One region of the Pseudenemella bisphenolivorans genome, then DNA from elsewhere that is predicted to be linked to it. Evidence: riboswitches for the same ligand, from Rfam matches in the RefSeq annotation. Region 1 holds a riboswitch; the other holds the start of a gene.

Region 1 (5,624 bases):
TTCGTTGCCCGACAGGGCTCGCACGGTGGCGATCATGCCGCCGTGGAACTGGTAGAAGTCGTCGGCATCGAGAATGTCGGATTCGCGGTTGTCGATGTTCTTGGCCGCGGCCTGGATCCGGGCGTAGTTGCGCTGCATGTCGTCGCGGGCCGGCTTGCCGTCCATTTCGCGGCCGTAGGCATACCCGCCCCACTGGGTGTACACCTCGGCCAGGTCTGTGTCGTCGCGCCAGTTGCCGGCGGTCACCGCCTGCAGGATGCCCGCCCCGTAGGTGCCCGGTTTCGACCCGAAGATGCGGGTGCGGGCGCGACGTTCGTCGCCGTGTTCGGCCAGATCGGCGCGGGCATTGGCCCGGACGTAGTTCTGCTCGTCCGGCTCGTCCAGCCCGGCGACCAGTTCGACCGCATCGTCCAGCAGTGCGATCACATGCGGGAAGGCATCGCGGAAGAAGCCCGAGATCCGCACCGTGACGTCGATCCGGGGTCGACCGAGTTCGTCCAGGGGGACGGGTTCGAGCCCGATCACCCGCCGGGACTGCTCGTCCCACACCGGGGTGACCCCGAGCAGGGCCAGGATCTGGCCGATGTCGTCGCCGGAGGTGCGCATCGCCGAGGTGCCCCAGGCCGAGATCCCGACCGAGCGCGGGTACTCACCGGTGTCTTCGCGGTAGCGCTCGAGCAGGGAGTCGGCCAGCGCGATACCGGTTTGGTGGGCGAGTTTGGACGGGATCGCCTTCGGGTCGACCGAGTAGAAGTTGCGTCCGGTGGGCAGCACGTTGACCAGCCCGCGCAGCGGAGAACCGGACGGCCCGGCCGGAATGTAGCCGCCGTCCAGGGCGTGCAGCACCATGTCGATCTCGCGGTCGGTGGCGCGCAGCCGGGGGATGATCTCGTCGCAGGCGAACCGCAGGGCGGCGGCAGCCTCGTCGTTCGGCCCGCCCAGGATGTCGGCGACCACCGCCTCGACCGCATCGGCCGACCAGTGGTGGGCGGCAACCTGTTCGACCAGGCGACGGGCGGTGTGTTCGGCCAGGTCGGTGTCGGTCTTCGAGGCGTTGTTCTCGGCCAATCCCAGCGCGGTGCGCAGACCCCGGACGAATCCGGTGCTGCCGCCGAACATCTGGTTGGCCCGCAGCATCGCCAACACCAGGTTGACCTCGCCCTCACCCTCGGGTGCCTGCCCCAGCACGTGCAGCCCGTCGCGGATCTGCACGTCCTTGATCTCACACAGCCAGCCGTCGACGTGCAGCACGAACTCGTCGAAGGCCTCGTCGTCGGGACGTTCCTCCAGGCCCAGGTCGAAGTGCAGTTTCGCGGCCTGGATCAGGGTCCAGATCTCCCCGCGCAGGGCCGGGGCCTTGGCCGGGTCCATCGCCTGGACGTTGCCGTACTCGTCCAGCAACTGCTCCAACCGGGAGATGTCACCGTAGGACTCGGCCCGGGCCATCGGCGGCACCAGGTGGTCGACGATGGTGGCGTGCGCCCGGCGTTTGGCCTGGGTGCCCTCACCGGGGTCGTTGACCAGGAACGGATAGATCAGCGGGACGCTGCCCAGCGCGGCGTCCGGGCCGCAGCCGTCGGAGAGGGCCAGGTTCTTGCCGGGCAGCCATTCCAGGTTGCCGTGTTTGCCGACGTGCACGATTGCGTGCGCCCCGAAACCGTGCTCGATCCACTGGTAGGTGGCCACGTAATGGTGGGTGGGCGGCAGGTCGGGGTCGTGGTAGATCGCGATCGGGTTGTCGCCGAAGCCGCGCGGCGGCTGCACCAACAGCACCACATTGCCCGAGCCCAATGCAGCCGAGACGATCTCCCCGTCCGGGTCGGTTTCGCGGTCGACGTACACCTCGCCGGGGGCCTCACCCCAGTGTTCGGTCATCGCCTCACGCAGATCGGCCGGTAGCCGCTCGAACCAGCCGCGGTACTGCGCGGCGCTGATCCGCACCTGCGCCTCGGACACCTGCTCCTGGGTGAGCCAATCGGGATCCTGGCCCCCGGCGGCGATCAGGGCATGCATCAGCGCGTTGCCGGCGGTGGTTTCGGGGTCCTCGTCGGCGACCGGGGGCAGCGGGTCGACCCCGGGCAGGGTGCACGGCGAACCGAGGTCGTAACCGGCCTCGCGCATCGCCCGCAGCAGCCTGATCGTGGACACCGGGGTGTCCAGGCCGACGGCATTGCCGATTCGGGAGTGCTTGGTCGGGTAGGCCGACAGCAGCACCGCGATCCGCCGTTCGGCCGGCGGGATGCGCCGCAACCGGGCGTGGTTCACCGCGATCTGCGCGACCCGGGCGCAGCGTTCGTGATCGGGCACGTAGTGCGGCAGGCCGTCCCCGTCGGTTTCGCGGAAGGAGAAAGCGACCGTGATCAACCGGCCGTCGAACTCCGGGACGGCCACCTGGGTGGCCACGTCCAGCGGCGACATGCCGTCGTCGGATTCGGTCCAGGAGGCCCGGCTCCAGGTCAGGCACAGGCCCTGCAGGATCGGGATGTCGAGTGCGGCGAGTTTCTCCACATCCCAGGATTCGTCATCCTCACCGGCCCCGGCGGTGGCCGGTTTGGTGCCCCCGGCGGCCAGCACGGTGGTGACCAGCGCGTCCAGGGTGCCCAGGTACTCGATCAGGTCGGCCGAGGCGTCGCGCAGCGAGGTGGCGTGAATCGGCACCCCGATGCCACCGGCGGCGTCGATCGCATCGGCCAGGGCGTGCACGTAGTCGGTGTTCTCCGCGGCGTACTGGGCCCGGTAGAACAACACCCCGACCCGGGGTCGGTCGGCATCGGTGGGTTCGGGACGGTCGAGCACCCCCCAGCTCGGAAGTTCGACCGGCGGCTCGAAACCGTCCCCGGTCATCAACAGGGTGTCGCTCAGGAACCGGTGCAGGTTGGCCAGGTTCGTCGCGCCACCGTAGGCCAGGTAACGATGGGCCTCGGCGACGGTGCCCTTGGGTGCGGTCGACAGTGCCATCAACTCGGCGTTCGGGGCCTGCTCGCCGCCGAGCACCACCACGGGCACCTGCAACGCACCCAGACCGGGGACGAGGGTCTGCAGATCCTGGGGGCTGCCAAGGATGCGGGCGATCACCAGATCACAGCCGCCGATGTCGGGCACCTCGGTGCGGGCGGGGTTGGCCCACAGATAGTCGGCGCCGCTGGCCCTGGCGCTGAGCAGGTCGGTATCGGATGTCGACAGCAGTGCGATACGGGGCATCGGCGACGCAACTCCTCACCGGGGTGTCCACGCCCCGGGTGGTAGGGAACCGCCGAGTACCGGCGGCAACGGTGGCTGGAGCACGTTCCTGACTCACCCCGATGGGGCTCACAGTGGCGGGACCGTCCCGGACTTTCACCGGGTTCCGTGCTGTCAACCAGGAGACACCCTAGCGCGAGGCGAACCGGAACTGTCGATGCCCGCCGCCCCGGCAGAGAGCCCGGAAAGCCCGAGTCCTACGATGACGGCGTGTTGACCTCGACCCGTCCCGCCCAAGATCGTTGCCCCGGAGTTCTGCGCCCCTACGTCAGTGGGGACGGCGCGTTGGTGCGGTTGCGATCACCCGGCGGACGCGTACCGGCCGAGACCCTGCGGGCACTGACCGGTTACGCCGCCGCCAACGGGGCGCCGGTGCTGCAGTTGACCAGCCGCGGCAACCTGCAACTGCGCGGTCTGCCCGACCCGCTGCCGGCCGACCTGGAACCGCTGGTGGTCGAGCTCGGCCTGTTGCCCACCCCCAGCCATGAGGTGATGCGCAACATCATCGCCGCGCCCTTCGATGCGGCTTCGGCCGAGATGGCGACCGCTTTCGACGCCGGGCTGCGGGCCGATGAGGAACTGGCTCGGCTGCCCGGACGGCTGCTGGTCGCCTTCGACGACGGCACCGGGGTGATGCTCGGGGAACCGTGGGATCTGGCCCATGTCGCCGAGACCCCGGACTCGGGCCTGCTGCTCGCCGCCGGTTGCCCCCGGGTGCGTCGGGTGGCCCGCGGTGAGGCCGTGGCCGCGATGTTGGAACTGGCCCGGGCCTTCGTCGCCGACCGGGAACATCCCCATCCCGATCCGGTGTGGAATGTGCGCGATCTGCCGGCCGAGGCGTCCGTGTTCGCCTTGTTGACCGACGCAGTGGACGAGCTGCCGGCCGCGACCACCCCGCCCGAACCCGGCATCCACGGCGACGACCTGTTGGTCGGGGTGCCGCTCGGCATGCTGGAGCCGGCCCAGGCCGACCTGATCGCCGAACTGTGTTCTGGGGTGGTCGTGGTCACCCCGTGGCGGTCGATCCTGCTGCCCGGACGGGGCGATGCCGAGGTCGCGGGCCGGCTGGCCGAGACCGGCCTGATCATCAACGCCGGCGATGCTTCGACCCGGGTGAGTGCCTGTGTCGGGGCGCCGCACTGTGTCCGCACGAGTTCGCCGACCCTGCAGATCGCCCGCGATCTGGCTCGCGACGGTGACCTCGGCCACGTCCATGTCTCGGGCTGCGACCGCCGCTGCGGGCACTCCGCCCGCGCGGTGGACGTGATCGCCCCGACCGATACCGAGCACGCCCGACACCTGCTCCGGGAGGCAACCCGATGACCATCCGCCGGCCGGCCCGCCGCTACGACTACATCACCGACGGTCAGGAGATCTACCGTCGCTCCTTCGGGATGATCCGCGATGAGGCCCGGGCCCGGCTCGGCGCCTTCGCGGGTGATGTGGCCGATGTCGCCGTCCGGGTCGTGCATGCCGCCGGTGATGTCGAGGTGGCCGACCGGGTCGCCGCCCACCCGGAAGTGGTGCGCGCCGCCCGGGCAGCATTGCGTGCCGGGGCACCGATCCTGACCGACTCGCAAATGCTCGCCCACGGCGTCACCCGGCGCCGGCTGCCGGTCGACAACGAGGTGGTCTGCACGCTGCGCGATGAGCGGGTGCCCGAACTGGCCGCATCCTGGGACACCACCCGGGCCGCGGCGGCGGTGTCGCTGTGGGGGGAGCGGCTGGCCGGAGCGGTGGTGGCGATCGGCAATGCCCCGACCGCGCTGTTCCATCTGCTCGAAGTGCTGCTCGACGAAGACCTGGCCGCTCCTCGTCCGGCGGCGATCATCGGCATGCCGGTCGGCTTCGTCGGATCGGCCGAGTCGAAGCAGGCACTCGCCGAGCACGAACTGCCCGAGGGTGGGCAGGTGCCCTGGATCGTGGTGCACGGCCGCCGGGGCGGGTCGGCGATGGCCGCCGCCGCGGTGAATGCGATCGCCCACGAACACGAGTTGGCATGAGCGGACGTCTGTACGGGGTCGGCCTCGGCCCGGGGGACCCCGGCCTGATCACAGTGCGCGCCGCCGGGCTGATCGGCCGCGCCGATGTGATCGCCTACCACGCCGGTGCCGGTGGACGGGCTTCGATCGCCCGCGGGATCGCCGCCGACCTGTTGCCGGACGGGGTGATCGAGGAAGAACTGCGCTACCCGGTCACCACCGGCAGCTATCAGCACCCCGGCGGCTACCACGGGCTGATGGCCGAGTTCTACGACGACTGTGCCGCCCGATTGAGGGCTCATCTGACCGCCGGACGCGAAGTGGTGGTGCTCGCCGAGGGCGACCCGCTGTTCTACGGCTCCTTCATGTACCTGCACGACCGGCTCGCGCCCGAGTTCGAGA
Region 2 (5,624 bases), on a different contig from region 1:
CAGCAGGTCGAGTTGTCGTCCCGCCAGCAACAGCAGCGAGCCGACGACCACCAGCGCCACCACCGGAATGATCAGCGAACGCCACCGGGCATCACCGAAGCCACCGGCCATCCAGTGCAGTACCGAGACCAGTTGCCGTTCCCGGGCGATCACCAGCAGCACGAAGGTGACCAGAGCGGAGAAGACCTGTCCCATCGCCACCCCGGTGAGAATCATCGCGGTGGGGGTGCGCACCGCCTGGGCCACGGCCAGGGCGACCGCCATCGGCACCATCCCGCCGATGAAGGCGGCCACCGGAATCAGCAACCAACCGGCCACCCCACCGGTGATGCCCAACACGGTTGCGCAGACCACTCCGAAGCCGGCGCCAGCCGAGACCCCCAGTAGATAGGGGTCGGCCAGGGGGTTGCGGGTGACCGCCTGGGCCGATCCGCCGGCGATCGCCAGACTGGCCCCCACGGCCGCTGCGGTGAGTGCCCGCGGCACCCGGGAGTCGATCACGATCGCCTCCCGCGCCGGGGTCCACCACGGCTCGACCGCACCGGTCAACCGGTGCCACACCATCGCCCAGACATCACCGGAGGGAATCCGCACCGACCCGGCGGTGACCGACCACACCAGTGCCAGCACCAGCAGCACGGTGAGCCCGATCAGCCACCAGCCCAACGGAATCCGACGGTGCATCAGCCGACGGGCCCCGGCACTGATCGCGGTCACTTGACCAGTTCCGGATGCAGGGCTTCGGCGATCGTGCGGGTGGATGTGGTCATCCGCGGGCTTTCGAAGAAGTCATCCAAGGGAACGACCACGATCCGCTCGTTCTTGATCGCCGGGGTGGTCTTCATCAGGGGTTGCTGCTTGAGGAAGGCGATCTTCTCCGCGGCGGATTGCTCGCCGTAGTCGAGCACCACGATCACTTCGGGAGACCGCTCGGCCACCTGCTCCCAGGAGGTCTTGGAGTAGGGCCGCTCCCCGTCGGCGAACAGGTTCTTGCCCCCGGCCTGGGTGAGGATCAGGTTGCCGACGCCCACCCCGCCCACGGTGTAGACCTCCTTGTCGCCGGAGTCGTAGATGAAGGTGGGTACCGGCTCGGCCCCGGCCACCTTCTTGTTGATCGCCGCCATCTCACCGGTGACCTGTTCGACCAACGTGTCGGCGGCCTCGGTGTTGCCGGTGATCTTGCCCAGGTTGGTGTAGTCGGTCCGAAGCATCTCCAGGTCGAAGGACGTGGTGGCGCAGTACTCGGTGAACAGGAAGCTCGGAATCTCGTGCTCGGCCATCAGCTCGCGGGAGCGGCCTTCCTTCTCGTTGAACGCGCTGGACAACCCACCCACCACCAGGTCGGCCTCGGCGTCGATGATCTGCTCCATGGTCGGGTATTCATCGGCCAGCTTGGAAATCTTCTGCCACTGCTCGGCGTACTGGGGCAGGGGGGTGGCCTTGCCGTATCCCATTCCGACGATCCGGTCACCGAGCCCCATTTCGAGCAGCACCTCGGTGACGTGGTCGTTCATCGAAATGATCCGCTGCGGCGGAGCCGTGAAGGTCAGCTCCATGTCGCAGTTGGTGAGCGTCACGGGCTCGGCGAAGGTGTTTCCAGCCCCGGCGTCCCGGGCGGCAACCTCGTCGCGGGAGGTGGCGCAGGCCGTCAATGCCAGTAGCGGCACGGCCAGGAGAAGTAGTAATTTCCGCATCTGAATCCTCGCAGGTGAAGTCGAGGCGACACGGAAAGCACGGTGCCGGTCCGCAAGCCTCGACGGACGATGTATGGCTCGTTCCGGCAGGTAATCGGGCTCACCGCACCTGGTGCGGTCTACCGTTGCGGGTCAGCGCCGGACTTCGACCGGACTTCCCCTGCGTGGAACGCCAGTGAGCTTACGCCAGAACGAGGTCGCGTCCGCAAGTGAGGGGGCCACTTCGGCGATTCGCATCGGATCGGCGGATCGGCTAGGCTATCCGGGTTGCCCAGGATCGAGCCCTTGGTATTTCGAAGCCGTGCGTACGTCAGCGCGGCAAGCGTAGCCATGGGGGACCTTTCCCGAGCAGCAGACCCTACCGTCAGTTCCACTAGGCCCGGGATGCCTTGCTGTGCCTGTTTTGGTGCCAGCGTGCTCGGGAACCAGTGTGACAACCAGGAGAAATAGATGATCCAGCAGGAGTCGCGAGTCAAAGTCGCCGACAACACCGGTGCCAAGGAGATCCTTTGCATCCGTGTCCTCGGCGGCTCGGGCCGACGCTACGCCGGCATTGGTGACAAGATCGTCGCCACTGTTAAGGACGCCATTCCGGGCGGCAACGTCAAGAAGGGCGAAATCGTCCAGGCCGTCATCGTGCGCACCGTGAAGCAGCGCCGCCGCGCCGACGGTTCGTACATCAAGTTCGACGAGAACGCCGCCGTGATCCTGAAGAGCGACGGGGAGCCCCGCGGCACCCGCATCTTCGGTCCGGTCGGTCGTGAGTTGCGCGAGAAGAAGTTCATGCGCATCATCTCGCTCGCTCCGGAGGTGATCTGAGATGGCACGCAAGAAGCTTCATGTCGTGAAGGGTGACCAGGTCAAGGTCATCGCGGGCAAGGACAAGGGCCGCACCGGCGAGGTGCTGTCGGTCGACATCGAGCGCGAGCGCGTGACGGTGTCGAATGTCAACATCGTCCAGCGCCACCGCCGGGATTCCCAGGGTGCCGATGGTCGCACCACCAAGGGCGGCATCATCTCGTCCGAGGCCCCGATCCATGTGTCCAACGTTCAGTTGGTCGTCAAGGACGAGGACGGCAACGAGGTGGTCACCCGGGTCGGCTACACCCGCACCGAAGTGACCAAGAAGCGTGCCGACGGCTCGGAGTACAAGGGATTCCGCAGCGTCCGCATCGCCCGCAAGACCGGAGAGGAGCTGAACACCGATGACGCCCGCAAGCACTGACACCGCGACCATGCCGCGGTTGAAGCAGCGCTACCGCGAGGAGATCGCCCCCGCCCTGCGCGAGGAGTTCGGTCACGCCAACGTGATGGAGGTTCCCCGTCTGGTCAAGATCGTGGTGAACATGGGTGTCGGCGACGCCGCCCGTGACTCCAAGGTCATCGACGGCGCGGTGAAGGACCTCACCGCCATCACCGGCCAGAAGCCGGCGATCACCAAGGCCCGCAAGTCCATCGCCCAGTTCCGCCTGCGCGAAGGCCAGGCCATCGGCTGCCACGTGACCCTGCGCGGCAACCGGATGTGGGAGTTCGCCGACCGCCTGATGACTCTGGCGCTGCCCCGGATCCGCGACTTCCGCGGTCTGAACAGCCACCAGTTCGACGGCAACGGCAACTACACCTTCGGGCTGACCGAGCAGGTCATGTTCCACGAGATCGATCAGGACAAGATCGACCGCGTCCGGGGCATGGACATCACCTTGGTCACCACCGCCAAGAACGACGACGAGGGTCGGGCGCTGTTGAAGCGTCTGGGCTTCCCCTTCAACGACAACCCGCGTCCGCCCCGCAAGCGCACCCGCGGCCCGGCCTACTACGCCAAGAAGAAGAAGTGAGCTGACAGATGGCAAAGACAGCGCTCAAGGTCAAGCAGTCCCGCAAGCCGAAGTTCGCCGTGCGCGGATACACCCGCTGCCAGAAGTGCGGACGACCCAAGTCGGTGTACCGCAAGTTCGGCCTCTGCCGAGTCTGCCTGCGCGAGATGGCCCACAAGGGCGAGCTGCCCGGCGTTACCAAGTCCTCCTGGTGACGTTGAGCACCACCAATACCAAAACCGCTGAAGGTCCGGCCGACACCGGAAACCACCGCGAGAAAGAGGCTTTCCAGCCATGACCATGACTGATCCGATCGCAGACATGCTGACGCGTCTGCGCAACGCCAACCAGGCGTACCACGACAGCACCTCGATGCCGCACAGCAAGATCAAGGCGGGAATCGCCGAGATCCTCAAGAGCGAGGGCTACATCACCGACTACCAGGTCACCGAGCCGGGCGAGGGTGAGGTCGGCAAGACCCTGACCCTCGAACTCAAGTACGGCCAGAACCGTGAGCGCTCGATCGCCGGTGTGCGGCGCATCTCCAAACCCGGCCTGCGCGTGTACGCCAAGTCGACCGGCTTGCCGAAGGTACTCGGCGGGATGGGCATTGCGATCATCTCGACCTCCCAGGGTCTGCTGACCGACCGGGACGCCAACTCCAAGAGCGTGGGTGGGGAAGTCCTCGCCTACGTCTGGTGACGAGACGCAGGATAAGGAGTTAGATCATGTCCCGAATCGGTAAGCTCCCGATCACCGTTCCGTCCGGCGTCGAGGTCACCCTGGACGGCCGCAACGTCTCGGTCAAGGGCCCCAAGGGCACCCTGACCCACACCGTTGCCGAGCCGATCACCGTCGACCGCGCCGAGACCGGTGAGATTGAGGTATCGCGCCCCAACGACGAGCGGATGTCCAAGTCGTTGCACGGCCTGACCCGCACCCTGGTCGCCAACATGGTGACCGGTGTCACCGAGGGCTACGAGAAGAAGCTCGAGATCGTCGGCGTCGGTTACCGTGTCGTCGCCAAGGGCCCCACCCAGTTGGAGTTCAACCTGGGCTTCTCGCACCCGGTCGTCGTGTCTGCCCCCGAGGGTGTCACCTTCGCGGTGGAGACCCCCACCCGCTTCGCGGTGCAGGGCATCGACAAGCAGGCGGTCGGTGAGGTCGCGGCCAACATCCGCAAGATTCGCAAGCCCGAGCCCTACAAGGGCAAGGGCATCCGCTACGCCGGTGAGCACGTTCGTCGTAAGGCCGGAAAGGCAGGTAAGTGACCATGGGTATCTCCCTGGCAGACCGCAAGTCCCTGGCCCCGAAGACCGCTGCGCGGCACCGCCGTCAGCTGCGGGGTCGCAAGAAGATCATCGGTGGCGCCGAGCGTCCCCGGTTGGTCGTGTCCCGCTCGGCCAAGCACCTGTTCGTGCAGGTGATCGACGACGAGGCCGGCAAGACCCTGGTCTCGGCCTCCAGCATGGAAGCCGATGTGCGTGGTCTCGACGGCGACAAGACGGCCAAGGCCCGCAAGGTCGGCGAACTGGTCGCCGAGCGTGCCAAGGCAGCCGGCATCGAGAACGTCGTGTTCGACCGGGCCGGTTTCAAGTACCACGGACGGATCGCCGCGCTGGCTGACGCTGCGCGCGAGACCGGCCTCGGATTCTGATCCCGACGAGAGAAGGAAAGCGATGAACGCAAACGCTCAGCAGCAGCGCGGCAGCGGCCGCGGTGGTGAGCAGCAGCGTCGTGGCCGTGACGACCGTCGGGGCCAGGCGCAGGAGAAGAGCATCTACCTGGAGCGCGTGGTGGCGATCAACCGCGTCGCCAAGGTGGTCAAGGGTGGCCGTCGATTCAGCTTCACCGCCCTGGTGGTGGTCGGCGACGGCGACGGCACCGTGGGTGTCGGCTACGGCAAGGCCAAGGAAGTTCCGGCCGCCATTGCCAAGGGCGTCGAGGAAGCCAAGAAGGCCTTCTTCCGGGTGCCCCGCATCCAGGGCACCATCCCGCACCCGGTGCAGGGTGAGAAGGCGGCCGGCGTGGTCATGCTGCGCCCGGCCTCGCCCGGTACCGGTGTGATCGCCGGTGGCGCGGTGCGTGCGGTGCTGGAATGCGCCGGTATCAGCGA

The links. Region 1 has a riboswitch for cobalamin ahead of cobN (cobaltochelatase subunit CobN). Riboswitches for the same ligand answer to the same signal wherever they lie in the genome.
Region 2: it holds a riboswitch for cobalamin, as region 1 does, so the genes downstream of both, ACR4XW_RS02620 (ABC transporter substrate-binding protein) here and cobN (cobaltochelatase subunit CobN) in region 1, are expected to answer to the same signal.

Annotation. Positions count from the first base shown of each region.
Region 1 is NZ_JBPGNY010000002.1:114,164-119,787, reverse strand. It holds gene cobN (cobaltochelatase subunit CobN) at 1-3,201, opposite strand, end outside; cobalamin riboswitch at 3,264-3,388, opposite strand; gene ACR4XW_RS05405 (ferredoxin-like domain-containing protein) at 3,451-4,563, shown strand; gene ACR4XW_RS05400 (precorrin-8X methylmutase) at 4,560-5,243, shown strand; gene ACR4XW_RS05395 (precorrin-2 C(20)-methyltransferase) at 5,240-5,624, shown strand, end outside.
Region 2 is NZ_JBPGNY010000001.1:535,848-541,471, reverse strand. It holds gene ACR4XW_RS02625 (FecCD family ABC transporter permease) at 1-717, opposite strand, end outside; gene ACR4XW_RS02620 (ABC transporter substrate-binding protein) at 714-1,694, opposite strand; cobalamin riboswitch at 1,763-1,900, opposite strand; gene rplN (50S ribosomal protein L14) at 2,145-2,513, shown strand; gene rplX (50S ribosomal protein L24) at 2,515-2,919, shown strand; gene rplE (50S ribosomal protein L5) at 2,900-3,529, shown strand; gene ACR4XW_RS02600 (type Z 30S ribosomal protein S14) at 3,538-3,723, shown strand; gene rpsH (30S ribosomal protein S8) at 3,803-4,210, shown strand; gene rplF (50S ribosomal protein L6) at 4,237-4,779, shown strand; gene rplR (50S ribosomal protein L18) at 4,782-5,165, shown strand; gene rpsE (30S ribosomal protein S5) at 5,188-5,624, shown strand, end outside.